DNA from 2 places in the Ensifer sp. ENS06 genome. Region 2 is predicted to be linked to the other one. Evidence: riboswitches for the same ligand, from Rfam matches in the RefSeq annotation. Region 2 holds a riboswitch; the other holds the start of a gene.
The links. A riboswitch is a leader RNA that binds a small molecule or an ion and turns the genes downstream of it on or off. The one in region 2 is predicted to bind S-adenosylmethionine.
Positions count from the first base shown of each region.

Region 1 (15,848 bases), on a different contig from region 2:
CCGATCTTCGACATCTTCTTGTAGCGCTCTTCCATCTCGCGCACCGTCCACTTCAGTGCGACGACCGCCTTCTTGGGGTCGGTCACAACAGGCGAAAGCAGGTGCGGGATGCCGTCATAGACGGAAAGTTCGAGCATCTTCGGGTCGATCATGATCAGGCGGCACTGATCGGGGCTCAGCCGATAGAGCAGCGACAGGATCATGGTATTGATCGCGACCGATTTGCCCGAACCGGTGGTGCCGGCGACGAGCAGATGCGGCATCTTGGCGAGATCGGCGACGACGGGCTCGCCGCCGATCGTCTTGCCGAGCGCCATGGCAAGGCGGGCCTTGGAGGTCTCGAAATCGCGCGAGCCGATGAGTTCGCGCAGATAGACGGTTTCGCGCCGCTGGTTCGGCAGTTCGATGCCGATGGCGTTGCGGCCGGGAACGACGGCGACGCGAGCCGCGATCGCGCTCATCGAGCGGGCGATATCGTCGGCAAGGCCGATGACGCGAGAGGACTTGATGCCCGGTGCCGGTTCCAGTTCGTAGAGGGTAACGACCGGGCCGGGGCGAACATGGATGATCTCGCCCTTGACACCGAAATCTTCAAGCACGCCTTCGAGCATGCGGGCGTTCTGCTCCAGCGCATCGGGCGAGAGCGAGGCGTCGCGGCCGACGTTTTTCGGCTCGGCAAGGAAATGCATCGGCGGCAGCGTGAAGTCGCCATCGTTGTCGTCGACGAAGGAGCGCTGGGCTTCGCGCTCGACGCGCTGGCCCGTCTTCGGGCGAGGAGCAGGCGTCGAAACGCGCGAGCCGCCGCCCTTGGGCAGGCCCTGCTTCGGCGGTGCCGCCTTCGGCGCCCAGTCGGCGGCTGCATCGTAGTCTTCGTCGTCAGGCAGAATGCCGGCGGGGCGGCGCTCGTCGATGTCGAAGGGCAGGTCGTCATCCTCGTCGTCGGCCATGATCGGCGGCGGGGTGAGGATGCGGCGCTCGGAGCGGTCGAGCGAGGGCTCGATGCGGTCGCCGGCGGCCATCGGCTTCGGCCGGGCGGGCTCGTTCAGCGTGCCGAACTCGTCGTTGTTGAAATCATAGGGTTCGTCGTACTGGCGCTTGGGCGTGGCGCGGGTGCCGCTCATGCCGAAAATGCGGCGCATGCGCGCGTGCATGGTGTAGCGCATATGGGCAAAAGAGCCCATCAGCAGGGTGAAGGGACCTTCGCTGTCGTCCTCGTCCAGTTCGTCGCGCACGGTGCGCGCCTTGCTCGGCGTCGGCTCGGCAATTTCCTCTTCCTCCTCCTCGTCGCTGACGCCGATCAGGCCGGCGCTATAGACCAGGCACCAGGCGGCGGGGACGGCGAAGATGCAGGCAAGAATGGTCGCAAGCGTGCCGGTCGGGAAGGCGCCGGTAAAGAGCGCGGGGAAGCGCAGGATCATGTCGCCGAAGACGCCTCCAAGGCCGTTGGGCAGCGGCCAGGTGATGGGGGCGGGAACACAGCTGAGTGCTGCGCCGGCTAGGACGGAACCGACGAACCAGAGGCCGAGGCGCTTGAAGACCTTGTCGAAACGTTTGCCGCCGATCAGCACCAGGGCCCAGGCGACGGCCGGCAGGAGGGCGACGACGCTGGCCAGCCCGAAGAACTGCATGAAGATGTCGGCAAAGGCAGCACCCGTGTAACCGAGCACGTTGGTCGGCGCTTGTGACGTGGCGTAGGAGAAGCTGGGGTCGGCGACGTTCCATGTCGAGAGCGCTGCGACGGCCAGCGCCAATGCGCCGAACAGCGCAAAGCCCGCCAGCGACGCGATCTGTCGCCAAACGAAGGTGGTTAGCACGAACCGGTTGGAACGGCTGTCAAGCGCTGCCGGATTGCTTCTGCTCATGTTGCCTGCTGCCCGTCTCGATCTTCACGGCGCATTGCGCGCCATGGAATCAACCTAAGCGGTGTACGGTTAATGCGACATTAACCATGCGTAGTTGGCGCTAAAATAGCAGTCGCAGCCGGACCGATCGGCACGAAAAAAGGCCCGGAGCTTCCGATCCGGGCCAAGGGCGATCCGCGTGGGGCGGATCGCGACGGGACTGTAGGCGGCGCCGGATTGCCGGCGCCGCGATCCGCTTAGCTGTGGTAGGCGGCTTCACCGTGCGACGAGAGGTCGAGGCCCTCGCGTTCGGCTTCGACGGAGACGCGCAGGCCGACGATCGAGTCCACCAGCTTGTAGAGGATGACGGAGACGACGCCGCACCAGACGATGGTGATGGCAACCGCGGTCAGCTGGGTCATGAACTGGCCGCCCATGGTGACGCCGTCGGCATAACCGATGCCGCCGAGCGACGAGGAGGCGAAGATGCCGGTGGCAAGCGCACCGAAGAAGCCGCCGACGCCGTGGACGCCGAAGACGTCTGCCGTGTCATCATAGTGGAACTTGTTCTTCACGACAGAGACGAAGAAGTAGCAGAGCGGCGAGACGAGCACGCCCATGACGATCGCGCCCATCGGGCCGGCAATGCCGGCGGCGGGCGTGATGGCGACGAGACCGGCGATCATGCCCGAGGCGGCGCCCAGCATCGAGGCCTTGCCGCGGGTGAAGGTTTCGACGGCCGACCAGGAAAGGATGGCGGCTGCGGTTGCAAGGAAGGTGTTGACGGTCGCGAGCATGGCGCCGCCCGAGGCTTCGAGGTTCGAGCCGGCGTTGAAGCCGAACCAGCCGAACCAGAGCATGGCAGCACCAACCAGCGTCAGCGTCATCGAGTGCGGTGCCATCATGTCGCGGCCGTAGCCGGTGCGCTTGCCGACCATGATCGCGCCGATCAGGCCAGCCACGCCGGCATTGATGTGAACGACGGTGCCGCCGGCGAAGTCAAGCGCGCCCATGCCGAAGAGCAGGCCGTTGCCGTCCCAGACCATGTGGGCGATCGGGAAGTAGACGAAGGTCGCCCAGAGCACCGAGAAGAGCACGGCTGCGGAGAACTTGATGCGCTCGGCAAAGGCGCCGACGATCAGCGCCGGGGTCAGTGCCGCGAAGGTCATCTGGAACAGCATGAAGATGTATTCCGGAATGACGACGCCTTCCGAGAAGGTGGCCGACGTGCTCTCAGTGGTGACGCCGGCGAGGAACATCTTGGCGAAGCCGCCGAAATAGGGGCTGGTCGAGCCGCCGAAGGCGAAGGAGTAACCGTAGACGACCCAGACGATCATCATCGTCGCGCCGATCACGGTGCACTGCATCAGCACCGAGAGCATGTTCTTGGCGCGCACTAGGCCGCCGTAGAACAGCGCGAGGCCCGGGATCAGCATGAAGAAGACGAGAAGCGTCGAGATGAACATGAAGGCGGTATCGGCCTTGTCCGGCACCGGTACAGCTGCGGCCGCCGCCGGTGCCGCTTCCTGCGCGAAGGCTACGGCCGGCGCAAGCAGGGCGGCAGTCATTGCGCCCAGGCGTCCAAGAGAGGTGGAAAGCTTAAGTGATGACATCGAGGTAGTGCTCCCTGAACGGCGTGGTTTACAACGCTTCTGAATCGGTTTCGCCGGTGCGGATGCGCACCGCATGGTCAATGGCGTAGACGAAGATCTTTCCGTCGCCGATCTGGCCGGTCTTGGCGGCTGCGGCGATCGCTTCAACGGCCTTGTCGACGAGTTCTGAAGGAACGGCGATCTCGACCTTCAGTTTCGGCAGGAAGCTCACGGCATATTCGGTACCGCGGTAGATTTCGGTATGTCCCTTCTGGCGGCCGTAGCCTTTGACTTCGGTCACGGTCAGGCCCTGGATGCCGACAGCAGTGAGGGCTTCGCGAACCTCATCGAGCTTGAACGGCTTGATAATGGCCATCACAATTTTCATCTGGTTTCATCCTTGTTCGCCTCCGGCGGAGGCCGTCTCTCCTTGCTGCGGAGCGCCAGAGCGCCGTGCAACCGAACCATGACATTCAAGGGGCGTGCCAGATTCTGACGCTCGACTTAAGGTAATGAAAACAAATAGAAAAAAAGAAAGCCGCAGCACGATTGCTGCGGCGCATCAAAAAATCGTCACTTTAGAAGATTAAAAAATAGGCAGAACGAAGATTCTGCTTATTTCCTATTCAGATGCCTTTTTCCGGATCAACCCTTCCTGGGCGACGGAGGCGATCAGCACACCGGAACGCGTAAAAAGGCTGCCTCTGGTCATCCCGCGGGCACCATGTGCACTCGGGCTATCCTGGGTATAGAGCAGCCAGTCGTCCATCTTGCAGGGGCGGTGAAACCACATGGCGTGATCCAGGCTCGCCACCTGCAGGTTCCGGTCGAAGACCGAAGTGCCGTGCGCATAGAGCGAGGTGTCGAGCAGGGTCATGTCGGAGAGATAGGCAAGGATCGCTGCCTGGATATGGCGCTCGTCCGGAACCGTGCCGACGGCCTTGACCCAGACATCCTGGATCGGCTTGCCGTCGTTGCGGGTAAAATAGTGCTGCAGTGACGCCGGCCGGATCTCGATCGGCCGCGGCCTTTCCCAATAGCGCCGGATTGCTTCGGGCGCGTGGACGAGAAACTTCTCTTTGAGTTCCTGTTCGCCCGGAAGCGTCTCGGGCATGGCGAGATCAGGCATGTCGATCTGGTGGTCGAAACCGTCCTCGTCATACTGGAAAGAGGCGGACATCGAGAAGATCGCCTTGCCGTGCTGGATGGCGACCACCCGCCTGGTGGCGAAGCTCGAACCGTCGCGGATGCGGTCGACTTCATAGATGATAGGTACGGAAGGATCGCCCGGCCGCATGAAATAGGCGTGCAGCGAATGCACGTAACGCCCCTCATCAACGGTTCGCTGCGCGGCGACCAGCGCTTGGCCGATCACCTGGCCGCCGAAGACGCGCTGCCAGCCGACCTGCGGGCTACGGCCGCGGAACAGGTTTTCCTCGAGCTTTTCGAGATCGAGAATGGCCAGCAGCGCATCCATGGGGGTGGAGGTCTCGGTGGGGCGCGACATTTCGGCTTTCTCCGATGGTAGGAACGTCGATGGCATTGATCTATATAGACATAAAACGATGCTCAAGTGCGACGGAGAAAGCCGATGCTCGATGTCTTGATTGCCGGTGGCGGCTATGTCGGCCTTTCGCTCGCGGTTTCGCTGAAGAAGGCGGCGCCTCATCTCGACGTGATGGTGATCGACGGCGCGCCGGAAGGCGCCTGGAAGAAGGACCAGCGCGCTTCCGCCGTTGCGTCCGCGGCCGAGCGCATGCTCGACGTGCTTGGCGTCTGGGATGAGATCGCGCCGGAGGCCGAGCCGATCCGCCGCATGGTGATTACCGATTCGAAGGCGGCCGATCCGGTGCGGCCTGTGTTCCTGACCTTCGACGGTGACGGCGGCGAGGGTCGTCCGTTTGCCCATATGGTGCCTAATACGGCGATGGTCGGCGCACTGCGCGGTGCCTGCGCGGCGCTCGGCGTGGTCAATCGCCAGTCGACCATGGTCGAGAGCTTCAAAAGCGGCGACCACGCAGTTGCCGTTACGCTTGCCGGCGGCGAAGAACTGGAGGCCCGTCTTTTGGTTGCCTGTGACGGCGTGCGCTCCAAGCTGCGCGATGCCGCCGGCATCAAGACCGTCGAATTCGACTATGGCCAGTCCGGCATCGTCACCACCGTCGAGCATGAGCGGCCGCACGAGGGCACGGCGGAGGAGCATTTCCTGCCGGCCGGGCCTTTCGCCACCCTGCCGCTCAAGAACAATCGCTCGTCACTGGTCTGGACCGAACGCACCGAGGATGCCGAACGCCTGGTCAAGGGCGACGACTTCCTGTTCGAGGAAGAACTGGAGCGCCGCTTCGGCCACAAGCTTGGTCACCTGAAGGTGGTCGGCGGACGGCGGGCCTTTCCGCTCGGCCTGACGCTTGCCCGCGATTTCGTGAAACCACGCTTCGCGCTTGCCGGTGACGCCGCCCATGGCATTCACCCGATCTCGGGGCAAGGGCTCAATCTCGGCTTCAAGGATGTGGCAGCACTTGCCGAAACCATCATCGAGGCGGATCGTCTCGGGCTCGACATCGGTTCGCTCGCGGTGCTTGAGCGCTACCAGAGCTGGCGGCGTTTCGACACGTTCCGCATGGGTGTTACGACCGACGTGCTCAACCGGCTGTTTTCCAACGACATCACCCCGGTCCGGATCGCCCGGGATTTCGGCCTGGGCCTCGTCGACCGGCTGCCGTCTCTCAAGAGCTTCTTTATCCGCCAGGCGGCCGGTATTGCCGGGGAGACCGATCCGCGGTTGTTGTCGGGTCAGCCGATCTAGGCCTTTGTGGTTGCAGTTTGCCACTCCCTCGGGTTTAACCCGAGGACTAACCCTCTCCCCGCAGGATGGGAGAGGGGACGCCTCGCTGCGTTTGCGGGGGAAGGTGGCCGGCAGGCCGGATGAGGGTCAGTCGAGAACTGTACGGGTAACGGGCCGACGCCGGTTCAATCCTCGATCTTGCGTGCTTCCGAGATCAGCATGATCGGTACGCCGTCGCGGATGGGATAGGCGAGGCGCGCCTTTTCCGAGATCAGTTCATTGGCTTCGGCGTGATAGCTGAGGCGTCCCTTGGTCAGCGGGCAGACGAGCAGTTCGAGCAGTTTCGGATCGACCTTGCTGGCGTTGATATCCATCTATCCGTTGCTCACTGCAAAATGCTGTCCATATCGCCGAAGTCGCGCGCAAGCACGATTTCGGTGATGGCGATCAGGGTTTCGGCGCGGGTCTTGAGATCGGGGGCCTCGAGCAGCGCCTGTTTCTCCGCCGGGCCATAGGGCGACATCATCGCCATGGAGTTCACGAGCGTGCGGTTGCTCGCCCGCTCGACGCTTTCCCAGTCGGCTTTCAGCTTGTTGGCTTCGAGATAGGCCTTGAAGGCGGCCAGAAGCGCTGCCCGGTCGACGAGGGTCTCGTCGTCGCGGTTTTCGAGGTCTGCCGCAAAGGGGCCGATGCGGAAGCGACGGTAGCCGCGGGTGCCCCCGACTTCCGAAAACAGCCGGTAGCGGCAGACGCCTGTGAGCGAGGTGATGTAGCGGCCGTCGCCGGTCTCGGCAAAGGAGGTGATGCGACCAATGCAGCCGACCTCGCAGAGCGCCTGCATCGGTCCGGTGGCGGTGTCGTTGCGACCCTCGCAGAAGGACGGCTGTACGATGCCGATCAGGCGGTTGCCGGAAAGGGCGTCATCGAGCATGGCGAGGTAGCGCGGCTCGAAGATGTTGAGGGGAAGCTGGGCGCCGGGAAGCAGCAATGCACCGGTCAGCGGAAACACCGGAATGATCTCCGGCAAGTCCTTCGGACCGAGATAGCGTGCATTTCCGACGTGCATTTCCGATAGACCCTGCCGGTATTCGCTTTGCCCCGCCAAGGAAGCGTGGTCAACCAGATCAAAAGATGGTGCTCTGCTTGAAAATCTCAAGGGACGAGAGCGTCGATCTTCACAGGTGAAGATGGATCGTGATCGGATCCGCTTACGAAAAGGGGCGCAGATAGCGCCCCTTTCAAAAACATGTCTGACGGCTCAGGAGAACAGGATCGACGAGAGCTTGCGTCGGGCGGCGATGGTTGCCGGATCCTTCGGGCCCCAGACCTCGAAGAACGAAAGCAGCTCGCGCCGCGCGCCGTCGTCGTCGTAAGCCCGGTCGCGCTTCATGATCGTGAGCAGATGGTCGGCCGCAGCCATCCGGTCGCCCTCGACGTTGCGGATCTTGGCGAGCAGCACGCGCGCCTCGTGATCATCGGGGTTTGCGGCGAGGCGCCGTTCGAACTCGTTGGGATCGCCGAGCTTGCGGGCTTCCTCGATCTGGTCGAGCTTTTTGCCGATGGCGGCAATGCCGGCATCCTTGGCAAGATCTTCCGGCAGGCTGGACAGCGCCTCGCGGGCCTCGGTAAGCTGGCCGAGCGCGATCATGCAATCGACCATGCCGGCGATCGCCAAGACATTTTCCGGGTCGGCCTGCAGCACGGCGCCATAGAGGCCGGCGGCGTTCTCGGCATCGCCGGCATCGATGAGCGCCTTGGCGTCGGCGAGAACCGCCTCGATCTCGGCCTTGCTGTCGTCAACGGCGGGACCGGCGATCTTTTCGATGAACTGCTTGATCTGGCTTTCCGGAACTGCGCCCATGAAGCCGTCGACCGGGCGTCCGCCGACGAAGGCGATGACGGCCGGGATCGACTGGATGCCGAGCTGGCCGGCGATCGAGGGATGATCGTCGATGTTCATCTTGACGAGCTTGACGCGGCCTGCGGCTTCCGTGACCACCTTTTCGATGACAGGGGTCAGCTGCTTGCAGGGACCGCACCAGGGCGCCCAGAAATCGACGAGAACGGGCTGCTGCCTGGAGGCTTCGAGCACGTCCTTGGTGAAGTTGGCAGTGGTGGTTTCCTTGATCAGGTCACCGCCCGACGCGGCCGCCGGCGCCGGCTGGCCGAAGGAGGCCGAAGCCGTCATCTGAGTGCCGAAAGACCCTGCATAGGGATTGTCGCTGCCCGTCATTCTTCTCTCCTCGCCGGCTCGTCCGCCAGCTTACTGCATTCGCGCCAAAGATCGTATGTCAGGCCGTGACTTTCAAGACAAGCGGTTCGTGTCCGGTCGCTTCCATGAAGCGCAACAGATCCTTCGAAGCGATCGAGGTCGTTGCGTCGTTGGAAAGCGGGTGGCAGTTGACGATATCGAACGTCATCAGCGCCTCGTCGAGGATGACCTTGACGTTGCCCCCGGTGTCGTTGATCGCGCCGAAGGCGGTTACGGCCCCCGGAATGACGCCGAGATACTCCATCAGCTTCTCCGGCTTGCCGAAGGATACCTTGCTTGCCGCGCCGATCACCTGGTGCACGGTCTTCAGGTCCACCGTCGCGTGCTCCTCGACGGTGAGCAGGAAATAGTTGTCCTTCTTGTCCTTCACGAAGAGGTTTTTCGTGTGGCCACCGGGCATCTCGTCACGAAGCGCCACCGATTCGGCCACGGTGAAAACCGGAGCGTGGTTCTTCGTCTTATGCTCGATTCCAAGTCCATCGAGAAAATTGAAGAGGTCTTCGGCGGTTTTCGGCTGTGATTCACGCATGATTCTCATCCCCAGGGCGTTCGTTTCGTCTCTGCTTTAGGGGAGAAGGCCGTCAGGACGCAATCTCACAGGCGGCGAAGCCGGCCGAAAACGCGGCATTTCCGGGCTTTGCGAAGGGTGTCCAAAAAAATATTCGATTTCTCGTCATTTCCCTGTTGCATTCCAAAATCGCTTAGGCCATATACCGCCCGTCGCCGCAAGACAGCGCCGACGCCACGGTCCACCGACTACCCCCGGACCTTGGATGATGAGCGGGTGTAGCTCAGGGGTAGAGCACAACCTTGCCAAGGTTGGGGTCGGGCGTTCGAATCGCCTCACCCGCTCCAATTTCTCCCAACCACTTCATTTCACAGTCATTTCTGGAATGAAACGGCATTTGCCGTCAGGCATTCCATGCGCCGATAGTGCCGTCCGCACCATGTGGTTCGGACCGCCGAGACGGCTCCTTTTGCATTTTGCCTTTTTTGGTAAAGCCGGTCGCCGTTTCCGCGCTCAGCTCTTCATGAACACATAGTCCGTCTCCTGCCGGCGGATCTCGCCGGGGCGAAGTACCGCGTTCGGGAAGCCGGAGTGGTTGGCCGCATCCGGCCAGATCTGGGTTTCGAGACAGAAGCCGGCAAAGGCGCCGTAGCGGCGGCCCTCGAGGCCGGGGACGGGGATGTTCAGCTTTGCGCCGGTATAGAGCTGCACGCCGGGCTCGGTCGTCAGCACTTCCATCGTGACACCCGAATCGATGCTGCGAGCAAGCGCCACCGAATGTTTCGCCATGCGTTCGTTCGAAAGGCAGAAATTATGGTCGTAGGCGATGCGCTCGCCTTCGGTCTGGCGGCTGAGCCGCGTCATTTCCCGCAGATCGAAGGCAGTGCCCTCGACCGGGCGGATCTCGCCCGTCGGCACCTGGCGTTCGCTGGTGGGCAGATAATGGTCGGCGGCGATCATGATGTCGTGGCCGAGGGCGTCGGCGCTGCCGTCGAGATTGAAATAGCTGTGCTGGCAGACATTGGCGAGCGTCGCTCGGTCGGTCTCGCTCTCGTAGACGACGCTCAAGACGCCGCCGGGCTTCAGCTGGTAGGTGCAGGTGACCTTGCAATTGCCGGGATAACCGGCGCGGCCATCCGGGTCGGTGATGGCGAGCGTGATGCTGTCGGGCGTCTGCTTTACGATCGTCCAGTTGCGCTTGCCGATATTGTCGCTGCCGCCGTGCAGGTGCGTGACGCCCTTCTCGTTCAGTTCGAGCTGGTAGGCCTCGCCATCGAGCGTGAAGCGGCCGTTGCCGATGCGATTGGCGCACCGTCCAGGCGTGGCGCCGAGATAGGGCGAGTGGGCGAGGTAGCTTTCGAGATCGGTGAAACCGAGCACAAGCGGCGGCTCATGGCCTTCCAGGCGCAGGTCCTGGATCACCGAGCCCCAGGTCAAGACATGGGCGGTGAGGCCGCCACCGGAGAGCACCACACGATGGACCGGCTCGCCGGATGGCAGGTGGCCGAAGATTTCCGTGTTCTGATGCATATTCACCGCTGGCTCCCACTACAGCGCTGCGCGTCTCCCCAGACGCACAAGGTCGCCGTACACTTTTGAATTGCTGCATGTTTTGTCCTTGGCTCGGTTGGGATCCAGGGAAACATGCAACGGTGCGATCACAGCAACCTGCGTCATTTCCAAGGGCACGGCAACCGGAAAATCATACTAAATGCGGCCTGGCGCCGTCTCCGGCCTGAGAGCAAAAACATCCAGCTATTCAAGGTGCTACAGCGACCTCTCGGCAGTCATGTCAGCGCGACAGCTGCTTGGTGGCCTCCTGCAGGCCGGCGAGCGTCAAGGGGAACATGCGTCCCTCGAACAGGCTCTTCACCATCGTGATCGACTGGGTATAGCCCCAGTGCTGCTCGGGCACGGGATTGAGCCAGATGGAGCGCGGAAAATGTGCCGTCAGACGAGAGAGCCAGAGGGCGCCCGCCTCGTCGTTCCAGTGCTCGACCGAGCCACCGGGGTGGCTGACTTCATAGGGGCTCATCGAAGCGTCGCCGACGAAGATGGCGCGATAGTCGCCGCCGTAGGTGCGCAGCACTTCCGTCGTACGGGTAATGTCGACACGGCGGCGGCGATTGTCCTTCCACAGGCCCTCGTAGACGCAATTGTGGAAGTAGAAATGCTCCATATGGCGGAACTCGCTGCGAGCCGCTGAAAACAACTCCTCGACGATGCGGATATGATCGTCCATCGATCCGCCGATATCGAAGAACATCAGAAGCTTCACCGCATTGCGGCGCTCCGGCCTCGTCACCACGTCGAGATAGCCGTGTTCGGCGGTGGCGCGGATCGTGCCGGAGAGGTCGAGTTCGTCGGCGGCACCCTGGCGCACCCAGCGCCGGAGCCGCTTCAGGGCCACTTTGATGTTGCGCGTGCCGAGCTCGATCGTGTCGTCATAATCCTTGAACTCGCGCCGGTCCCAAACCTTGACGGCGCGGCGGTGGCGCGACTGGTCCTGGCCGATCCGCACACCCTCGGGATTGTAGCCATAGGCGCCGAAAGGCGAGGTGCCGGCGGTACCGATCCATTTTGAGCCACCCTGATGGCGGCCCTTTTGCTCCTGCAGCCGCTGGCGCAAGGTCTCCATCAGTTTGTCGAAGCCGCCGAGTGCCTCGATCAGGCGTTTTTCTTCCTCGCTCAGATGCTTCTCTGCGAGCTTGCGCAGCCAGTCCTCGGGGATGGTGGCCTCTTCACTCGCTTCCAGAGGATTGACCGCTTCGAGACCGGAAAAGCAGTGCTGGAACACCCGGTCGAAGCGGTCGATATGGCGCTCGTCCTTCACCAGTGCTGCGCGCGCCAGGTAGTAGAAGGCTTCGACGTCGAAGGTGGCGATGCCCGCCTCCATCCCCTCGATCAAGGACAGGAATTCCCGGAGCGTGACCGGGACCTTCGCTGCCTTGAGTTCGAGGAAGAAGGGAATGAACATCTGACCTCAGCTTTTCCCGGTGCCGATCTCCGCGAGATCGTAGGGCGTCGTCTGGTACATCTCGTTGATCCAGTTACCGAAGAAGAGATGTGCATGGCTGCGCCAGCGGTTCTGCGGCGGCAGGGTCGAATCGTTGTGCGGGAAATAGTCGTGCGGCATCTTGATCGGCACGCCCGCATCCACGTCGCGGAAGTATTCGTCCGACAGCGAGGTCGAATCATACTCCACGTGGTTGAACATGTAGAGCCGGTTGCCCTTTTTCTCGTGCACGAGGCAGACGCCCATCTCCTTCGATTCCATCAGAATTTCGAGGCTCGGAACCTTGTCGATGTCGGCGCGTCGCACTTCGGTCCAGCGCGAAACGGGGACGGCGAAATCGTCGGAGAAGCCGTTGAGGTAGACGGAGGAGCGGTTGAGGTTCTGGTGACGATAGACGCCGAAGGCTTTTTCCTTCAGCGGATACTTCGGCACGTTGTGGAAGTGATAGATCGCCGCCATCGCGCCCCAGCAGACGTTGAGCGTCGAATGCACGTTGGTCTCGGTCCAGTCGAGGATGCGCTTCAGCTCGTCCCAATAGGTGACGTCTTCGTATTCGAGCGTCTCGACCGGGGCGCCGGTGATGATGAAACCGTCGAACTTGCGGCCCTGCACTTCTTCCCAGGTCTCGTAGAAGGAGAGCAGGTGATCTTCCGAGGTGTTCTTGGCGCGGTGAGCGCCGATGCGCACCAGCGACAGTTCCACCTGCAGCGGCGAAGCGCCGATCAGGCGCGCCATCTGGATCTCTGTCTTGATCTTGTTCGGCATGAGGTTCAGGAGCCCGATCTGGAGCGGGCGGATATCCTGACGGATCGCCACGGTCTCGGTCATCACCCGCACGCCCTCATGCGCGAGGGTTTCGAAGGCGGGCAGCGTATCGGGAATCTTGATGGGCATGGGCTTCCACTCGATCAATACAAAAAAACCGGCGGCGATTGATCGCGACCGGTCCTCGGAAATCCAACTTTCCTCGGCCCTTTAGCGACTTGTTTAACGTGGCTGCAAGCCGGCCGGCCAAATCACCACGGAGAATTTGATAGCGCGAGTGGGCCGCGGGGGTCAAGAAAAACGATTCGCGTAGGGGGCGGCTGCCCCTCATCCCGCTGCCGCGACCTTCTCCCCGCTGGCGGGGAGAAGCGGCCTTGCCGCACCCGATCGTTCCACGAGCTAAGCTCAGTGGCCGTTCGGCCCATCTTGGTAGCCGGGTTCGCTGTCGGCACGTCTCGGCTTGGGGGCAGCCGTCGTCCTCGTCCCCTCTCCCCGCCTGCGGGGAGAGGGTCAGGGAGAGGGGCTGGTCTGCAGCAGGCTTAGAGCATCCCGCATGCCATAACCCAGCCGGCGGTCAGCCTGATCGATACCGAGCCAGAAGAAACGAAAGCGGATCGGGTCACCGCCGCCAAAGGGCGTCATTTCCTGATGTATCCAGGTCTGCCGTTGCTCGCCGGCAAGGGCGATGTGGAAGTAGTGCCGCCGATGACAGATCGTCCTGCCGTCCTTCGGGTAGTGGTAGTCCTGCGTGACGAGATGGGTGAGTGCTTCCGGCGGCGTCAGCCCGGTTTCCTCGATGAATTCCCGCTGAGCCGATGTCTCCGGGCTTTCGCCTGGTTCCATCGTACCGCCGGGCACCTGCAGCTCGATGTCTGGGAAATCCGGCTCGTCGAAGACCAGCAGGCGGTCCTGCCAGGTGTCGTAGATCAGGACCTTGTGCGCGTCCGGCCTCATCCGTCGCGGCGGGCCATGAAGGCGAGGCGCTCGAAGAGGTGTACGTCTTGTTCGTTCTTCAGGAGCGCACCATGCAGCTTCGGCAGCATGGTCTTGGCATCGGCCCTGAGGTCGGCCGGATCGACCTCGTCGGCGACGAGCAGGCGGATCCAGTCGAGCGCCTCTGACGTGGAGGGCTTCTTCTTCAGGCCCGGCACCTGGCGGATGTCGTAGAAGGCGGCGAGCGCCGCCGAAAGCAGCGTCTTGCGGATGCCGGGATAATGCACCTCGACGATGCGGGCGAGCGTGTCTGCATCGGGGAAGCGGATATAGTGGAAGAAGCAGCGGCGCAGAAACGCGTCCGGCAGCTCCTTCTCGTTGTTGGAGGTGATGATGACGATCGGCCGGTGACGCGCGCCGATCATCTCGCCGGTCTCGTAGACATGGAATTCCATGCGGTCGAGCTCCTGCAACAGGTCGTTCGGAAACTCGATGTCGGCCTTGTCTATCTCGTCGATCAGAAGCACCACGCGGCGATCGGCCTCGAAGGCCTGCCAGAGCTTGCCCTTGCGGATATAGTTCCGGACCTCGTTGACACGCTCGTCGCCGAGCTGGCTGTCGCGCAGCCGCGACACGGCGTCATATTCATAGAGGCCTTGCTGTGCCTTGGTCGTCGACTTGACGCTCCATTCGATGAGTTCGAGGCCAAGGGCGGCGGCGATCTGGCGGGCAAGCTCGGTCTTGCCGGTGCCGGGCTCGCCCTTGACCAGCAGTGGGCGCTCCAGCCGGATCGCGGCGTTGACGGCGATCATCAGGTCCTTGTCGGCGATATAGTCGGCGGTGCCTTGAAATTGCATGGGCGTCTTCCGGTTCAGCGTAAGTCAGGCGAAGTCATGCCCTATGGACTATCGCATAATGGCTTAAATCGGAATCGTTTTGAGGGTGGGCGCGATCAAGGGGTCAGCCGCGAAGCGCGGTGACCTCGATCTCGATTAGCATTTCCGGGCGGATCAGGTCGCAGACGATCATCGTTGCGGCCGGGCGGATCTCGCCGAAGACTTCGCCGAAGATCGGGAACACCCGGTCGGCGAAGCTGGCATCAGTGACGTAATAGTGGTTGCGCACCACGTCCTTCATCGAGAAGCCCGCTTCCTTCAGCGCGCCCTCGATCGTCTTCAGGCAATTGCGCGCCTGCTCTTCCACCGTCTCGGGCATGGTCATGGTGGCGTAGTCATAGCCGGTCGTGCCGGAGACGAAGCACCAGTCACCCATCGCGACGGCACGCGAATAGCCTGCCGTCTTTTCGAAGGGCGAGCCCGAGGAGATGAGCTTGCGCGCCATATCTTCGTTTTAAGCCCAGGGGCGCGCGGCGCCGACCGTCTTTTCGAAGCTGTCGATGGCGGTTGCCTTTTCCAGCGTCAGGCCGATGTCGTCGAGGCCGTTCAGCAGGCAGTGACGCTTGAAGGCGTCGACCTCGAACTTGACCGAACCGCCGTCCGGACCGGTGATTTCCTGGGATTCCAGATCGACCGAGAGGATGGCGTTGGAGCCGCGCGAGGCGTCGTCCATCAGCTTGTCGAGGTCAGCCTGGCTGACGACGATCGGCAGGATGCCGTTCTTGAAACAGTTGTTGTAGAAGATGTCGGCAAAGGACGTGGAGATCACGCAGCGGATGCCGAAGTCGAGCAGCGCCCACGGAGCATGCTCGCGCGAGGAGCCGCAGCCGAAGTTATCGCCGGCAACGAGAATGCTGGCGTTCTGGTAGGCCGGCTTGTTGAGCACGAAGTCCGGGTTGACCGAGCCGTCTTCATTGTAGCGGGCTTCGGCGAAGAGGCCCTTGCCAAGGCCGGTGCGCTTGATCGTCTTCAGGTAGTCCTTCGGAATGATCATGTCCGTGTCGATGTTGACGACGGGGAGGGGGGCGGCGACACCGGTGAGCTTGACGAATTTTTCCATAACTTCAGGCCTTCGATTTCAGAAGAATGTTGCGCTAGCGTTTAGATGAGTTTTGCGCCGAAATGAAGGAAAATCTGTTCAAATACGCTTCGCCGGGCGGGTGAAAATGCCCGCCCGGCGAGAGCTTCGTCCGGATCTCGATTGTCTGCAGGGACTTAGCTTGCCTTCACCGGGCTGTTC
Region 1 covers NZ_JACVBC010000008.1:253,367-269,214, forward strand. Annotated here, with positions in the region: gene IB279_RS25280 (DNA translocase FtsK) at 1-1,862, opposite strand, end outside; gene IB279_RS25285 (ammonium transporter) at 2,099-3,454, opposite strand; gene IB279_RS25290 (P-II family nitrogen regulator) at 3,483-3,821, opposite strand; gene tesB (acyl-CoA thioesterase II) at 4,056-4,940, opposite strand; gene IB279_RS25300 (ubiquinone biosynthesis hydroxylase) at 5,025-6,239, shown strand; gene IB279_RS25305 (Trm112 family protein) at 6,404-6,592, opposite strand; gene IB279_RS25310 (LON peptidase substrate-binding domain-containing protein) at 6,604-7,284, opposite strand; gene trxA (thioredoxin) at 7,477-8,451, opposite strand; gene IB279_RS25320 (prolyl-tRNA synthetase associated domain-containing protein) at 8,510-9,019, opposite strand; tRNA gene IB279_RS25325 (tRNA-Gly) at 9,271-9,345, shown strand; gene IB279_RS25330 (aldose epimerase family protein) at 9,512-10,528, opposite strand; gene IB279_RS25335 (VWA domain-containing protein) at 10,791-11,975, opposite strand; gene metA (homoserine O-succinyltransferase) at 11,982-12,908, opposite strand; SAM riboswitch at 12,970-13,047, opposite strand; gene IB279_RS25345 (NUDIX domain-containing protein) at 13,290-13,733, opposite strand; gene IB279_RS25350 (MoxR family ATPase) at 13,730-14,569, opposite strand; gene IB279_RS25355 (RidA family protein) at 14,673-15,053, opposite strand; gene leuD (3-isopropylmalate dehydratase small subunit) at 15,063-15,668, opposite strand; gene IB279_RS25365 (glyoxalase/bleomycin resistance/extradiol dioxygenase family protein) at 15,824-15,848, opposite strand, start outside.
Region 1: it holds a riboswitch for S-adenosylmethionine, as region 2 does, so the genes downstream of both, metA (homoserine O-succinyltransferase) here and IB279_RS02375 (O-succinylhomoserine sulfhydrylase) in region 2, are expected to answer to the same signal.

Region 2 (15,848 bases):
CTGGTCATCGCCGCCGGGTCGGCCTGGATCGGGGCCGGCGCCCTGCTGGTGCAGATGTCCAAGGGTCTTTCGGCTTCGCACCTGCCGCGCCGGATCGCCGCCGTCTGCCTCACGCTCTTCTCCGTCGGCATCGCCGGCAGCACGATTGCCGCCATGCACTAGAAAAATCCCGGAGGATCAGCACGTGTCCTCCGGGAATCGATCGCTATGCACGGCCAAACGTTGTGCCTCAGGCAGCAACCGCCTCGCCGAGTTCCTTGGCCAACGCCCCCATCAACTCTTCCCAGCCTCCACGCCGGTACTCGAGCTTGTCGAGCCCGTCCAGGAAGGCCACCTGTTCGGTAAAGACGAGGCGCGTGCCGGTGCCCGCAGGCTGGATATCGACCGTGGCGACGGAGGCAGAAATCCGCCTGTCGTTCTGCGTCATCGTATAGGCAAAGATGATCCGGCGGTTCTCGACGATATCGAGATAGACGGTATCGTCGTAATAGGTCGTCCCGTCGTCCACGCTGAAGCGACCGCTTTCGCGGCCGCCGACGCGGAAGTCGTGGGTGATCTGCGCCCCGGCTTCGACGTTGACGAACCAGCGCTCCTTTGCGGCTGGCTCCGAGAACGCCCTGAACACCTCAACCGGTGTCGCCTTGAAGTTGCGTTCAATGGTGAAGCTCGAATGTTCCACGGATCTGTCGATCATGTCCTGCCTCCTCTGGGTTGGAAATTGATGGCTTATACGCAACTGGTTTCGATTATGAACTGCTATAATTTTGAAATCAGTTGAACGTTAGCGTCAGTGATGCGATAATGCAAGCGGTTTTAAAGAGGTGCCAATGAAGGACGACATGCGCTCGGGTTGCCCGATCAATCTTTCGCTCGAAGTGTTCGGCGACAAATGGAGCCTGCTGATCATTCGCGACATGATCTTCGGCGGCAAACGGCACTTCCGGGAGCTGCTGCGATCGCAGGAGGGTATCTCATCGAATATCCTTGCGGATCGGCTGAAGATGCTGGTCGAACAGGGAATGCTGACGAAGCGCGACGACCCCACGCACAAGCAGAAGGCGATCTACAGCCTGACGGAAATGACGATTGCACTCGTGCCGATCATGGCCCAGCTCGGTGCCTGGGGACGGCGCTACCTGCCGGTCAGCGAAGAGCTCAGCATTCGCGCCGAACTCATGGAGAACGGCGGCCCGGCGCTCTGGGATCGCTTCATGGACGAGCTGCGGCACGACCATCTGGGGATGCCGCTCGATGGCCCGCCGCGGGTGCGCGCCACGCTCCAGGCCGCCTATGAAGAGGTGGTCGCCAGGAAGGCGCAGGAAAAGGCGACGGCCTGACGCTCGCCCGGCGGCCGGTTCAGAGCCCGATCGCCGAGAGCATGACGAAGGTGGCAAACAGCACGAAATGCGTCATGCCCTCGATGGCGTTGGTCTGGCCGTCATTGAGGTTGATCGCGGCAACGATCAGCGTGATCGTCACCATCACCGTCTGCACCGGCGACATCGCCATCAGGAACGGCTGGCCGGTATAGAGCGCGATCGCCTCCATCACCGGCACCGTCAGGATGACGGTCGAAAGCGAAGCGCCGAGCGCGATATTGACGACCGCCTGCATGCGATTTGCGAGAGCGGCGCGCATGGCGGTCATGATCTCCGGAGAGGCGGAAATCGCCGCGACGACGATGGCCGTGACAGCCGGCGGTGCACCGCTCCCTTTCAAGCCCGATGTCAGCAGCGACGACATCACTTCCGCCAGCACACCGATCAGCACGATGCCGAGGATCAGGATCACGATCGACGGCAACACCGGCTGGTCGGGGCCGCCCTCTCTCGCGCTCCCCTCGCCCTTCGCCTTCGGATAGCTGTAGCTGAAGAAGTAGCTGTGCACGCCCACCTGCATGCGCAGGAACAGGGCGTAGAGCGTGATCATCGCGCCGATGGTGAAGGCCGAGTAGAGATGCCATTTCGCCGCCGGCACGAATTCCGGCACGATCATAGAAATCCCCATCGCCGTCAGGATCATCACGCTGTAGGTGCGGGCGGAATCGTCATTATAGGGCTGTTCGCCGTGCTTCAGACCTCCGAGAAGGGCTGCGAGGCCCAGGATGCCGTTGATGTCGAGCATGACGGCCGCATAGATCGTGTCGCGCACCAGCGTCGGCGAGGTCTCGCTGGTCATCATGATCGCCAGAACGACGACTTCGACGAGCGCCGCCGAGAGCGTGAGGATCATCGTGCCATAGGGATCGCCGACCTTGGATGCCAGAACCTCGGCGTGATGCGACACCCGCAGCGATGCAAGCACGATCGCAACCACCAGACCGGCGGCACCGAGAAGCGTTGCGAGGCGCCCCATCTCAAGCAGGCGATCTTCGAGCGCAAGCCCGGCGACCGCGGCAAGCATGGCGACGATCAGCAGGCGTTCCGCTTTCATGCGCATCAACAAAACGCCCTCCACCGAAAGCCTGTCCTGCCCATCACCGGAACTATAGGGGCCGCGTCCCGCAAATCAAATGACGGAAAGAGGACTATTTTCCTCCCGATTCTTTACCGCCCTGCAGCGTTTCGGTAGTGTGGCCGGGAACCAAAGCAGCAAGTGGCCGCCTGCCCGGCCTGGATCTCTCGTCATGTTGTCTCACGGCACGATCTGGCACGCTATCGACACCCTGGCCGAGCGCCACCAGCTCTCGCCGTCCGGCCTCGCGCGCCGTGCCGGCCTCGACCCGACCTCCTTCAACAAATCCAAACGTCGCTCCGCCGACGGGCGCGAGCGCTGGCCCTCGACAGAATCGATCGCCAAGGTGCTGGGGGCGACGGGCGCCACCATGGACCAGTTCACCAGCCTACTGCAGCCGGAGGGGGTCCCAGCGCCTTCCGAGCCGGTGGCCGCTGCCACGATCCCGCTGATCGGCTTTGCCCAGGCGGGTGCCGGCGGCTACTTCGACGATGGCGGCTTTCCCGCCGGTCAGGGCTGGGACGTCATCGACTTTCCGACGGATGCGGAAAAGCGCAGCGGCACCTATGCGCTCGGGGTCCAGGGAGACAGCATGCTGCCGCTCTACCGCGACGGCGACATCCTGATCGTCGACCCCGGCGCGCCGATCCGGCGTGGCGATCGGGTTGTGGTGAAGACGCAGGAGGGCGAGGTCATGGCAAAGGTGCTCACGCGCCAGACGCCGCGTGTGATCGAACTTCTATCGCTCAATCCCGAGCATCCGAACCGGAGCTTCGAGACCAGCCAGATCGAATGGATCGCCCGAATTATCTGGGCCAGCCAATAGGACGTCCTTCCTGATGCGGCAGCATTTCTACACCCTTGCCGGCGGCATCGCCGCAATCGCCCTTTTCACCGGCATCCTCTATGCGGGCGCTGTTGCCATCCGCGACCGTGAGACCGCCGCCACACCGGAACTCGTTCTCGAAACGCCCGACATGACAGATTTCGAGGCGACGCCGGATCAGGCCGACGACGAGGTCCCGCTCGACCCCGGCGCGTCCTCCGGCGGCGCGGCGACGACCGGCGAACAACCGCAGGGCGCCCCCAAGACGGAAAATGCGGCGCGCGCCATCGAGCCACAGCAGTTCGGCCTGCCCGATACGGTCACCAGTGCGCCGCTCGAACGGGTGGAACCGCGCGCGCCGTTGTCGGAACCGAAGAAGGAAGCGAAGGCCGCCGGGCCGACCGTACTCTATCGCCCGGTCGCGGTCGCCGCCGGTGTGATCCAGTTCGACAAGCTGACGCTGCAGATCGACGGCATCGAGCCGGAGCAGGCGGAGCGGACCTGCGAAAGCGCCGGCAAGAGCTGGCCCTGCGGCATCGTCGCGCGAACCGCCTTCCGAAACTTCCTGCGCGCACGTGCGGTCAGCTGCGATCTGCCCGAAGGAGATTCCGGCCCTTCGGCCACCGCCTCCTGCACGCTTGGCGGACAGGATCTTGCCACCTGGCTCGTCGACAATGGCTGGGCAACGCCGGTTCCCGGCTCGACCCTCGAAAAACGCGCCGACGCAGCACGCCAGGCGAAGCTCGGTTTTTACGGTGACGATCCGCGCGACCTCAACCACACGCCGATGACATTCGACGATCCGACCCTCGGCATCGGAGTGGACGCCTCGCAGCCGGACTTGTAAATAGCCGCGACAATTCCCAGCTCTCGACCGTCTGCCGAAAGCGGCAGATGGCTCAACTCTTTCAAACGACGCAATTCCGGATCAGGAACCGTCCCATCCTGGAATCGCTCTACCGCCGGAAAGCCCATGCAACCAAGCCTCAGCCACCACGAAGCTCTCATCTATGTCATGGTGATGATGTCGGCGGTCGACCGCGAGATGAGCGACGACGAGTTTGCCCGCATCGGCCGGCTGGTTCAATTCCTGCCCGTGTTCGACGGCTTCGACGAGGACAGCCTCGTCCATATCGGCCATGAATGCTCGGCACAGCTGGCGGCGCCCGAAGGGCTCGACATCATGCTCGAGATCGTGCGCGAAGCGCTGCCGGAGAAGTTCCACGAGACGGCCTATGCGCTCGCCGTCGAGATCGCGGCCGCCGACCAGCGCATCCGCAACGAAGAAATCCGCCTGCTGCAGTTGCTGCGCGATCGGCTTGGCCTCGACAAGCTGACTTGCGCCGCTATCGAGCGCGGCGCGCTCGCCCGCTTCCGCCGATAGGCCGGCCGGTGATCACGCCGAGAAGTCCTGGCGCCTAGTAGATTCCGTTTGGGAAGTAGCGCAGGTAGATTTCCTCCAAGCGGCCACTGCGCGACAGCGCCAGCAGCGCGTGATCGATCGCCTGGGTCAGGGCAGCCTCGGACTTGCGGTTCATGATCGTCAGGCCTTCACCGAGGAAGCGCTGCGAGAAGTAGGCGCCATCGACAAGCGTGCAGCAGCCGCCAGCAGCGCTACCCGAGATCCAGAAGGACAGCTGCATGCCGTCGGAAAACACCGCCGGCACATCGCCCTTCTGCAGAGCCGTCAGCATGGCCTCGCGGTCGGGATAGACCTTGGCCTCGATCTTCGGGAAAAACGCCTTGAACATCGCCTCATGCGTGGTTCCGGCGACGACACCGACCGGCTTCCCCTTGAGATCGCTCGGTGCCGAGACTGCTCCCGCCGCCTTGGTGTTGACGGCGAAGCGCGCCGGAAGCCGCATGAAGGCGCGGGAAAAGCCGAAGCGTTGGCGCAGTTCCGGACCGACGGCGATACCGGCGGCCACCGCCTCGCCCTGCCCCTCTTCCAGTGCCGGCAGCAGCTCCGCATAGGTCACGGCCTGGATCTGGCATTTGGCCTCGATGTCGAGCTCGCGGCAGATCTCGCGCACGAGATCGACATGAAATCCCGAAAGCTTGCCGGACTGGTCGATGAAGTTGAACGGCGGAAAATCCACCGTCGTCAAGAAACGCAGGCGCGCCAGGCCCGTGAGATCGGGCTTGGCGATGCGTTCGCGCGCGTCGAACAGCAGCGGCAGATCCTTGGCCTCGGCCGCAAGCGGCGTCGCGATCAAGGATGCGCAAAGGGCGAAAAGGGGAAGAACTTTCATGGGCAGCGGCCGGCACGTCTCATGTGGCAGGGGCGGCCCTTGGAACCGCGGTGATTCATCGAGCGGTAAAGTAACCGGCCGCAGCGCAGCTGACCATAGGTCGCCACGAGAACGCGGTTACACAAGGAACGGGACGAGAAAGAATGGAGCGGGTGATCGGGATCGAACCGACGACATCCAGCTTGGGAAGCTGGCGTTCTACCGCTGAACTACACCCGCGGCGCCTGCGAAACTTCCCGAACCGGGGCGATCTGTCAAGCACCCTTGCGCGGGATCGCGTAAGGGGCGCTTCGAAATCCCCTACTCGGCGCGGAAATGCTTCGAGAGCTTCAGGCCCTGCGCCTGGTAGTTGGAGCCGACGCCGAGGCCATAGAGACCATCCGGCCGTTCCAGCATGTGTTCGTAGATCAGGCGGCCGACGATCTGGCCGTGTTCGAGGATGAACGGCACCTCGTGGCTGCGCACTTCCAGCACGGCACGGCTGCCCGTGCCGCCGGCCGAGGCATGGCCGAAGCCCGGATCGAAGAAGCCGGCATAATGCACGCGAAACTCGCCGACCAGCGGATCAAACGGCGTCATCTCGGCCGCATAAAGCGGCGGAACATGCACCGCCTCGCGCGAGACGAGAATGTAGAACTCATCCGGATCGAGGATCAGTTCATCGCGGCCGCGGCTGTAAAGTGGCTCCCAGAAATCGAAGATCGCATGCTGCGCTTTCTTGTCGACGTCGATGACGGCGGTGTGATGCTTGCCGCGATAGCCGATCAGGCCTTCGGGCCCGGTGCCCTTCAGATCGATCGACAGCGCGATGCCGCCGCCGCTGACGTTCGGCTTGTCGCTCGCCACCAGCACGTCGCTCTCGTGCAGCGCCTGCAGTTCCTGCTCCGACAGGATAGACTGGCCCATGCGGAAGCGGATCTGCGACAGGCGCGAGCCTCGGCGCACAACGATCGGGAAGGTGCGCGGGCTGATTTCGAGATAGAGCGGACCGCTGTAGCCGGCCGGGATCTTGTCGAATTCCTGGGCGCGATCGGTGATGACGCGGGTGAAGATGTCGAGGCGACCGGTCGAGCTTTTCGGGTTGGCCGAGGCCGACATGCCCTCAGGCAGTTCCAGGCTTTCCATCAGCGGCACGATGTAGACGCAGCCCGTTTCCAGCACCGCGCCATCGGTCAGATCGACGACGTGCAGCTTCAGCCGGTCGAGCTTGTCGGCAACGAGGTGAGACGGACCCGGCATGAAGCTTGCGCGGACGCGGAAAGCCTTCGAGCCTAGGCGCAGGTCGAGGCTTGCCGGCTGGATCTGATCGTCATCCAGCGGCTTCTCGCTTTTGAGGCGTCCCGATTCTAACAGCGCGGCGATCGCGCGATCGGCCAAAATCCCAGTGTCGCGGCCCATTGCAGTCCTCTTTTCAGTTGCGAGACAAAACCAAACTCCGGGAATTGACGCAAGCGTACCCTGGCAGTATTGAAGCTTTATCCCGTGGTGATTTGGCCGGTCGGCTTGCAGCCACGTTAAACAAGTAGCTAAAAAGGCCGGGTGTCAAACCGGCCCTTCACGCGGCCGGTTTTTTTGTTTTTGAAAGTGACCGTCACATGAGCAAAAACTGGCGCCCCGCAACGCAACTGGTCCATGGCGGGACCACCCGTTCCCAGCACGGAGAGACCTCCGAGGCGATCTTCCTTACCCAGGGCTTTGTCTACGAGACGTCGGAAGCTGCGGAAGCTCGTTTCAAGGGCGAGACCGAAGGCTTCATCTACGCCCGCTACGGTAGCCCGACCAACGACATGTTTGAAAAGCGCATGTGCATGCTGGAAGGCGCCGAGGATGCGCGCGCCACGGCATCGGGCATGGCTGCCGTCACCGCCGCCATTCTCTGCCAGCTGAAGGCCGGCGACCACATCGTCGCCGCCCGCGCCCTCTTCGGCTCCTGCCGCTGGGTGGTCGAGACGCTGGCGCCGAAATACGGCATCCAGTGCACGCTGGTCGACGGACGCGACCTCGCCAACTGGGAAAAGGCGATCCAGAAGAACACCAAGGTCTTCTTCCTCGAAAGCCCGACCAACCCGACGCTCGAAGTCATCGACATTGCCGGTGTTGCCAAGCTCGCCAACCAGATCGGCGCCAAGGTCGTCGTCGACAACGTCTTTGCGACGCCGCTCTTCCAGAAGCCGCTGGAACTCGGCGCCCATATCGTCGTCTATTCTGCCACCAAGCATATCGACGGCCAGGGCCGTTGCCTCGGCGGTGTCGTGCTTTCCGACAAGGAATGGATCAACGAGCACCTGCACGACTACTTCCGCCATACCGGCCCGGCGATGTCGCCGTTCAACGCCTGGACGCTGCTGAAGGGCATAGAGACGCTGCCGTTGCGCGTGCGTCAGCAGACGGAAACGGCCCGCCGCGTGGCCGACTTCCTGGCAGAACAGCCGCAGGTCGCCAAGGTCATCTATCCTGGCCGCAAGGATCATCCGCAGGCCGACATCATCGCCAAGCAGATGACCGGCGGATCGACGCTCGTCGCCTTCGAACTGAAGGGCGGCAAGGACGCTGCCTTCGCGCTGCAGAACGCGCTGGAGATCGTGCGCATCTCCAACAACCTCGGCGACAGCAAGAGCCTGATCACCCATCCGGGAACGACCACGCACAAGAACCTGACCGACGAGGCCCGCGAAGAGCTCGGCATTTCCGCCGGAACCGTGCGCTTCTCGGCCGGCATCGAGGACAGCGACGATGTGGTGGAAGATTTCGCCCGCGCGCTGAAGGCCGTGAAGGCCTGATTTTTACGAAGACACGGCCGCCGTGATCAACGGCGGCCGACGCCCCTTGCCGGCCGTCACGAGATGGTTTCCGGCGGCGGGGCGCCAAGGCGCCAGGCACGTTTCACCCGCTCGATCGCGTCAGCACGGCCATCCGTCCCATCATGGGATCGCACAATCTTGCCGTTATTCTTGACGAAACCATCTTGCTGTAGAATACCCTGAAAGACCTGAAGCAAGGTGATGCCCATGTATCGCGCTTTGACCCGCGACATAGAAGTTACGGTGGAGCCGTACTATCTCGAAGAGCAGTCGGATCCCGATGACGGCCGCTATGTCTGGGGCTATCGCATCGTCATCTCAAACCACTCGGACGCGTCGGTGCGGTTGATGACGCGCTACTGGCACATTACCGATGAGAACGGGCAAGTCGACGAGGTCAGCGGTCCGGGCGTCATCGGCGAGCAGCCGCTGCTCAATCCCGGCGATACCTATGAGTATTCGTCCGGATGCCCTCTGGATACGCCCTCAGGCGTCATGTTCGGCCACTACAGCATGGAATCGGAAGGCGGAGAAACCTTCAACGTTGCCATCCCCGCCTTCTCGCTCGATTCACCCGGGCTCGTGCGCACCCTGAACTGATGCCAATCCGGAACAGCGCGTCCTTCGGACTAGCGTCGCTCTAAATCGCGGCCAGTCGGCCGGAGGCGCCCGCTACTGCGGGCGCACCTCGCTTGCTTCGAAGCGATAGGTCGTCGAGCAGAACTCGCAGGTCACCTTGACTTCGCCATCGTCGATGGTGCTTTCGAGGTCGTCCGTGCTCAGGTTGGACAACACCGACTGAAGCTTCTCGCGCGAGCAGCTGCAGCGGTCGTAGACCGCCTGCGGTTCGTAGACGCGGACGCCGCGCTCGTGGAACAGGCGATAGAGCAGCCGCTCGGTTCCGACCATCGGATCGGTCAACTCGTCCATGTCGATCGTTTCGACCATCACCTTGGCTTCGGCCCAGAGATCGTCGTCACCGAACGCGCTTTCACCATCATCACCATCACCGCCGGAAAGGTCGGGCTGGCGCATGCGTTCCGGCGCTTCCGGCAGGAACTGGGCGACCATGCCGCCGGCGCGCCAGCGATGGCGCGGCTTGCCGTTTTCGTCGCGATCGAGAAGCTCGGCCACGCCAAGGCGCACCTTGGTCGGGATCTGCTCCGACTGTCGGAAATAGACGCCGGCGATTTCTTCCAGCGTCGCTCCGTCGAGCGCAACGATCCCCTGGTAACGCTGGGTATGAGCGCCCTGGTCGATGGTGAAGGCGAGCACGCCCTTTCCGAGCAGCTCGTGCGAAAGGGTCCGGCCGTCCTTTTCGGCAGCGGCAAGCGCTTCCTGATCGTAGCGGGCATAGGCGCGCACGCGATCCGGCGTCGAGAAATCAGCGACCACCAGATCGACAGGGCCATCGCCCTGAGTCTGGACGATCAGCTTGCCTTCAAACTTCAGCGAGGTCCCGAGCAACACGGTGAGTACAACGGTTTCAGCAACCAGACGCGCGACCGGAAGCGGATAGTTGTGGCGCTCGAGGATTGCGTCCAGCATGGGGCCGAGCTGCACGGCGCGGCCGCGCACGTCGAGGCCTTCCACCTGGAAAGGCACGACGTGATCGTCACCGGCAAAGTCGAACTCACCAAGCCCTGGCGTCATGTCAGTCATGTCTTGCTCCTTGCCTTCAGCCACCAAGCTGCACCAGAGATATTGCTATCCCCGCGCAACGTGCTCGCTGTCTCAGTTGATCCCGCGATAAACGGATTGTCCACCAGGTATGTGCCGCGGCCATAGCAACGCACCACCTCGACGGTTGCGCGCTCACTACTTTCAGGAGCGCCCGTATGCCGCCTAAATCGTGTCGCACGTGGACAATGTCAAGTGCGGTGAACACGCCCCTATATGGCGCACGCTCGGCGGAGCGCACTGAAGCCTCTTCGCCGTCGCGCGCGACCGGGCAGCCGGCTCAGACGAGCCCCATGCACCAGGCAATGACCGACTTCTGTGCGTGCAGCCGGTTTTCCGCCTCGTCGAAGACCACCGACTGCGGGCCGTCGATCACCTCGTCGGTGACCTCTTCGCCGCGGTGCGCCGGCAAGCAGTGCATGAACAGCGCATCGGAGGCCGCACGCTTCATCAGCGCTTCATTGACCTGGTAGGGCTGGAAGACGTTGTGCCCGCGGGCGCGATGTTCCTGGTTCATCGAGATCCAGGTGTCGGTCACGACGCAATTGGCGTCGGCGACGGCCTGTTCGGCGTCATGACACAAAAGGACCTCGCCGCCATTGTTGCGCGCCCAGTTCAGGAACTTGTCCTGCGGCTCGGAACCGAGCGGCACGGCCATGTTCATGCGGTATCCGAAGCGGGCAGAACCTTCGATCAGCGAATGCAGCACGTTATTGCCGTCGCCGGTCCAGGCAATCGTCTTGCCCTTTACCGGACCGCGATGCTCCTCGAAGGTCAGGATATCGGCCATGATCTGGCAGGGGTGCGTATCGTCGGTCAGGCCGTTGATGACGGGGACCGTCGCATGCTCGGCCAGTTCCAGAAGGCGGCGATGGTCGGTGGTGCGGATCATGATGGCGTCGACGTAACGCGAGAGCACCTTGGCCGTGTCGCCGATCGTCTCGGCGCGGCCGAGCTGCATTTCGGTGCCCGACAGAAACAGGGTTTCGCCGCCGAGCTGGCGCATGCCGACATCGAAGGAAACGCGGGTGCGGGTGGAGGGCTTTTCGAAGATCATCGCCAGCATCTTGCCGGCGAGCGGCTTCTCGGCAGTTCCGGCCTTGGTCGCCGCCTTTCGGACGCGCGCATCGTCGATGATCGTCCGGAGGTCGGCGGCCGTCATGGCCGAAAGATCGAGAAAATGTCTGGTGCCTGCCATCGTACTCGGTTCCTGTCTGAAAAATCGGTCCCCGGTGCGGCACGCTATCGACGTGCCCGCACGGAGGTCATTCTAACGCCTTAGTCGGCCCTGGGTCGCTACCTTCAGGCCGCGGCGTTGCCGCTTGCCTTGCGAACCGCCTCGGCGGCGCGTTCGATACGTGCGAGCCCCTCGCGCGCCTCTTCCGCCGTCACGGTCAGCGGCGGCAGAAGACGCAGGACATTTTCGCCCGCCGGCACGGCCAGGAGCTTTTCGGCGCGGATTTCCTTCAGCAGATCGGCCGAAGGGCCCTTCACCTTGATGCCCAGCATCAAACCGTCGCCGCGGATGTCCTCGATGACATCAGGGAAACGGTCCTTGAGCGACGCAAGGCCCTGGCGGAAGACCAGCGCGACATCGCGCACATGCGTCAGGAATCCGTCGGCCAGAACGACGTCGAGCACGGCGTTGCCGACGGCCATGGCCAGCGGGTTGCCGCCATATGTGGAGCCATGCGTGCCCGCCACCATACCAGATGCGGCTTCCTCAGTCGCGAGGCAGGCGCCGAACGGGAAGCCACCGCCGATACCCTTGGCGACCGCCATGATATCCGGGCGGATATCCGCCCATTCATAGGCAAACAGCTTGCCGGTACGGCCGACGCCGGTCTGGACCTCGTCGAGGATCAAGAGCAGGCCGAACTCGTCGCAGAGCGCGCGCAGTTCCTGCATGAATTCCTTGGTCGCCGGACGGATGCCGCCCTCGCCCTGGATCGGCTCGATCAGGATCGCTGCGGTTTCCTCGGTGATCGCATTCTTGACCGCGGCGATGTCGCCGAACGGAACCTGGTAGAAGCCCGGCGCCTTCGGCCCGAAACCTTCGATGTATTTCTGCTGACCACCGGCGGCGATCGTCGCGATCGTGCGGCCGTGGAAGGCGCCTTCGAAGGTGATGACGTGGAACTTCTCCGGGTGGCCCTTGGAGAAGTGGTAACGCCGTGCCGTCTTGATGGCGCATTCCAGCGCTTCCGCGCCCGAATTGGTGAAGAAGACCTTGTCGGCAAAGGTCACCGCCGTCAGCCGGCGGCCGAGGCTTTCCTGGCCCGCAATTTCATAAAGGTTGGACAGGTGCCAGACCTTGTCGGCCTGCGCCTTCAGCGCTTCGACCAGGTGCGGGTGCGCGTGGCCGAGCGAGTTCACGGCAACGCCGGCACCGAAATCGAGATAACGCGTACCGTCTTCAGCGATCAGCCAGGCGCCCTCTCCTCGCTCGAAACGCAACGGCGCGCGCATGTAGGTATCGTAAAGCGGCGTGGTTGCAGTCATGCGAGGCTCTCCTTCACTCCAGATCGACATCGATCCCGCGCCTCACGCGGGCCGATAAAAATCAAAAATGCCGCCTTTCGGCGGCGCAGGCACTATTCCCATTTCGCGCTGCAATGTCAACAAAACCAAGCCTTGCAGCGCAACATGAAGGGTCGATTCCTGGCAGCAGAAAAATCGTCCGGGAGGGCTTGCAAAAATGCAACGCTGGCCGAGCAAGTTGGGGAAAACTACGAAATCGATTCGGCCTGATTCCTGGGACTCTTGCCACAGAGTCCAGCGGTCAGTACGTTAACATTCAATTACTAGACGCATGCGGCGGACCTAGTCACCAAAAGAGTTATCGCGTTTGCAACCCCGGGGTTTAGCCGGGGTGCGGTGAGGGATTCTGCCATCCCCAACGCTGAGAACGGAGAGTGCAGAAATGAACTGGACTGACGAGCGGGTGGAGAAACTGAAGAAGCTTTGGTCCGAGGGCCTGAGCGCAAGCCAGATCGCGGCGCAGCTCGGCGGCGTCAGCCGTAACGCTGTCATCGGCAAGGTTCACCGCCTGAGCCTGCCAGGTCGCGCCAAGGCCGGCGGCAGCACCACGACGGCAGCCCGTCCGAAGCGCCCGACTTCGGCACCGCGCGCACCGAACTACGCTTCGCGCGTTTCGACCCGCCCGGTTGCACGCGCGGCCGGCGCTGTCGTTCTCAAGGAAGAAATCGAAGTCGATCTCGTTGCCGAGCAGGATTTCAGCACCCGCACCGACGTTGTCGTGCCGATGTCGCGCCGCCTCGAGCTGACCCAGCTCACCGAGCGCACCTGCAAGTGGCCGATCGGCGACCCGCTGAAGGAAGAGTTTCACTTCTGCGGCAACGATTCCCCGGAAGCCTCGCCTTACTGCACCTTCCATGCTCGGCTGGCCTACCAGCCGTCGGGGGAGCGCCGCAGGGCTCGCTAAGAAGCTGGACCGCATTGATAAAGGAAGGGGCCGATCGGCCCCTTTTTTTGTTGGCGACTTTCAGACCGCTCAGCTTTCGAGCGAATAGCCGGCGCCGCGAACGGTGCGGATCACGTCGGGCATGTTCGAGAAGTTCAGAGCCTTGCGCAGACGACCGACATGCACGTCGACGGTTCGCTCGTCGACATAGATGTCATGCCCCCAGACGCCATCCAGAAGCTGCGAGCGAGAGAAGACGCGGCCCGGCGAGGACATGAGGAACTCCAGAAGACGGAACTCGGTCGGGCCGAGGCGCACTTCGCGGCTGCGGCGATGAACGCGGTGGGTCTCGCGGTCGAGTTCGATGTCGCCGCAGCGAAGCAGCGTCGAGAGCACCTCGGGCTTTGCCCGGCGCAGCATCGCCTTGACGCGCGCCATCAGCTCCGGCGTCGAGAAGGGCTTGACCACGTAGTCGTCGGCACCCGTCGCCAGACCCCGGACGCGCTCGCTTTCCTCGCCGCGCGCCGTCAGCATGATGATCGGCAGACGTTCGGTCTCCGGACGCTGGCGCAGCCGACGGCAAAGTTCAATGCCGGAAACACCGGGCAGCATCCAGTCGAGGATAAGCAGGTCGGGCAGCCGCTCCTGAAGCCGGATCTCCGCCTCGTCGCCCCGCAGGATCGTATCGACGTCGAAGCCCTCGGCTTCCAGATTGTAACGCAGCAGAACGCTCAGCGCCTCTTCGTCTTCGACTACGGCGATTTTTGGCAACATCAGGTAACGTCTCCTTACCGCGGGCGGCCTTTGGGCTCATCGGCCCGGCCGGCGCTCAGACACTCTAAATCTGGAGCACATCCGCCGTTTTCAAAGGCGGGGCGAAAACCGCATGCTTCAGATACAGGAATTCGGGGCCGCGACCGAAGCCGCGACCGGATCAGATTTCAAAGGGCATGCATGCTTACGGCGCGCTTGGCGCTCAGTCGTTGACCGAGCCCAGCGTCGACGTGGTGTCATCCTTCGGACGCTCGCCTTCCGGCTGAGCACCCGTCGCCATGTAATAGATCGTCTCAGCGATATTGGTCGCGTGGTCGCCGATGCGCTCGATGTTCTTGGCGCAGAACAGAAGATGCGTGCAGGGCGTGATGTTGCGCGGATCTTCCATCATGTAGGTCAAGAGCTCGCGGAACAGCGAGGTGTAGATCGCGTCGATCTCCTCGTCACGCTCGCGGATGCTGTTGGCCTTTTCCGGCGAGCGCGAGGCGTAGACGTCGAGCACTTCCTTGAGCTGGACGAGAGCGAGCTCTGCCAGATGCTCGAGGCCACGGGCGAGCTTGCGCGGAATGCCGGAGCCGGCGACCGCGATCACGCGCTTGGCGGTGTTCTTGCCGAGGTCGCCGACGCGTTCCAGATCGGAGGCGATGCGGATCGACCCCATGATCTCACGCAGGTCGGCGGCGACCGGCTGACGCTTGGCGATCGTGACGATCGCCTTCTCACCGATCTGGCGCTCGGCGTCGTCGAGGACGGTGTCGTCCGAGATCACCTTCTGTGCGAGAGCCAGGTCGGAGTTGACCAGCGCGCGAACGGACTCGGCGACCATCTGTTCGGCGAGGCCGCCCATCTCCGAGATGCGGCGCGTCAGGTACTTCAGTTCTTCGTCATAGGCGGACATGATATGCATGGACATGATCGTCGATCCTTACGGGCGCTTTGCAGTTACTGTTGCAGCCTTATGCGGCCTCAGCCGAAGCGGCCCATGATGTAATCCTGGGTGCGCTGGTCATCCGGATTGGTGAACATCTTGTCGGTGTCGTTCTCCTCGACGAGATTGCCGAGGTGGAACATGGCGGTGCGCTGCGAAACGCGGGCGGCCTGCTGCATCGAGTGGGTCACGATGACGATCGTGAAGTTCGTGCGCAGCTCGTGGATGAGCTCTTCGACCTTGGCGGTCGCGATCGGATCGAGAGCCGAGCACGGCTCGTCCATGAGGATGACTTCCGGGCTGACGGCGACGGCACGCGCGATGCAGAGGCGCTGCTGCTGACCACCGGAAAGGCCGGTGCCGGGCTCCTGCAGACGATCCTTTACCTCGTTCCACAGACCGGCCTTCTGCAGGCTGGTCTCGACCACTTCGTCAAAGTCGGCCTTGGTGCGGGCAAGGCCGTGAATCCGCGGGCCGTAGGCGACGTTGTCGTAGATCGACTTCGGGAACGGGTTCGGCTTCTGGAAGACCATGCCGACGCGGGCGCGAAGCTCGACGACGTCGATCGTCGGGTCGTAGATGTCGTCCTCGTCGAGCGTGATCTTGCCGGTGACGCGGCAGTTCTCGATCGTGTCGTTCATGCGGTTCAGCGTGCGCAGGAAGGTCGACTTGCCGCAACCCGAAGGACCGATCAGCGCCGTGACCGTGT
Region 2 covers NZ_JACVBC010000001.1:468,376-484,223, reverse strand. Annotated here, with positions in the region: gene IB279_RS02425 (LysE family translocator) at 1-162, shown strand, start outside; gene IB279_RS02420 (SRPBCC family protein) at 230-694, opposite strand; gene IB279_RS02415 (helix-turn-helix domain-containing protein) at 828-1,337, shown strand; gene IB279_RS02410 (calcium:proton antiporter) at 1,357-2,439, opposite strand; gene IB279_RS02405 (helix-turn-helix transcriptional regulator) at 2,627-3,280, shown strand; gene IB279_RS02400 (thermonuclease family protein) at 3,294-4,127, shown strand; gene IB279_RS02395 (tellurite resistance TerB family protein) at 4,254-4,664, shown strand; gene IB279_RS02390 (transporter substrate-binding domain-containing protein) at 4,699-5,532, opposite strand; tRNA gene IB279_RS02385 (tRNA-Gly) at 5,677-5,751, opposite strand; gene IB279_RS02380 (2'-deoxycytidine 5'-triphosphate deaminase) at 5,833-6,930, opposite strand; SAM riboswitch at 7,005-7,083, shown strand; gene IB279_RS02375 (O-succinylhomoserine sulfhydrylase) at 7,128-8,312, shown strand; gene IB279_RS02370 (hypothetical protein) at 8,369-8,542, opposite strand; gene apaG (Co2+/Mg2+ efflux protein ApaG) at 8,541-8,933, shown strand; gene IB279_RS02360 (Hsp33 family molecular chaperone) at 9,006-9,995, opposite strand; gene argF (ornithine carbamoyltransferase) at 10,294-11,211, opposite strand; gene IB279_RS02350 (aspartate aminotransferase family protein) at 11,316-12,515, opposite strand; gene IB279_RS02345 (GcrA family cell cycle regulator) at 12,937-13,458, shown strand; gene phoB (phosphate regulon transcriptional regulator PhoB) at 13,528-14,211, opposite strand; gene phoU (phosphate signaling complex protein PhoU) at 14,414-15,127, opposite strand; gene pstB (phosphate ABC transporter ATP-binding protein PstB) at 15,178-15,848, opposite strand, start outside.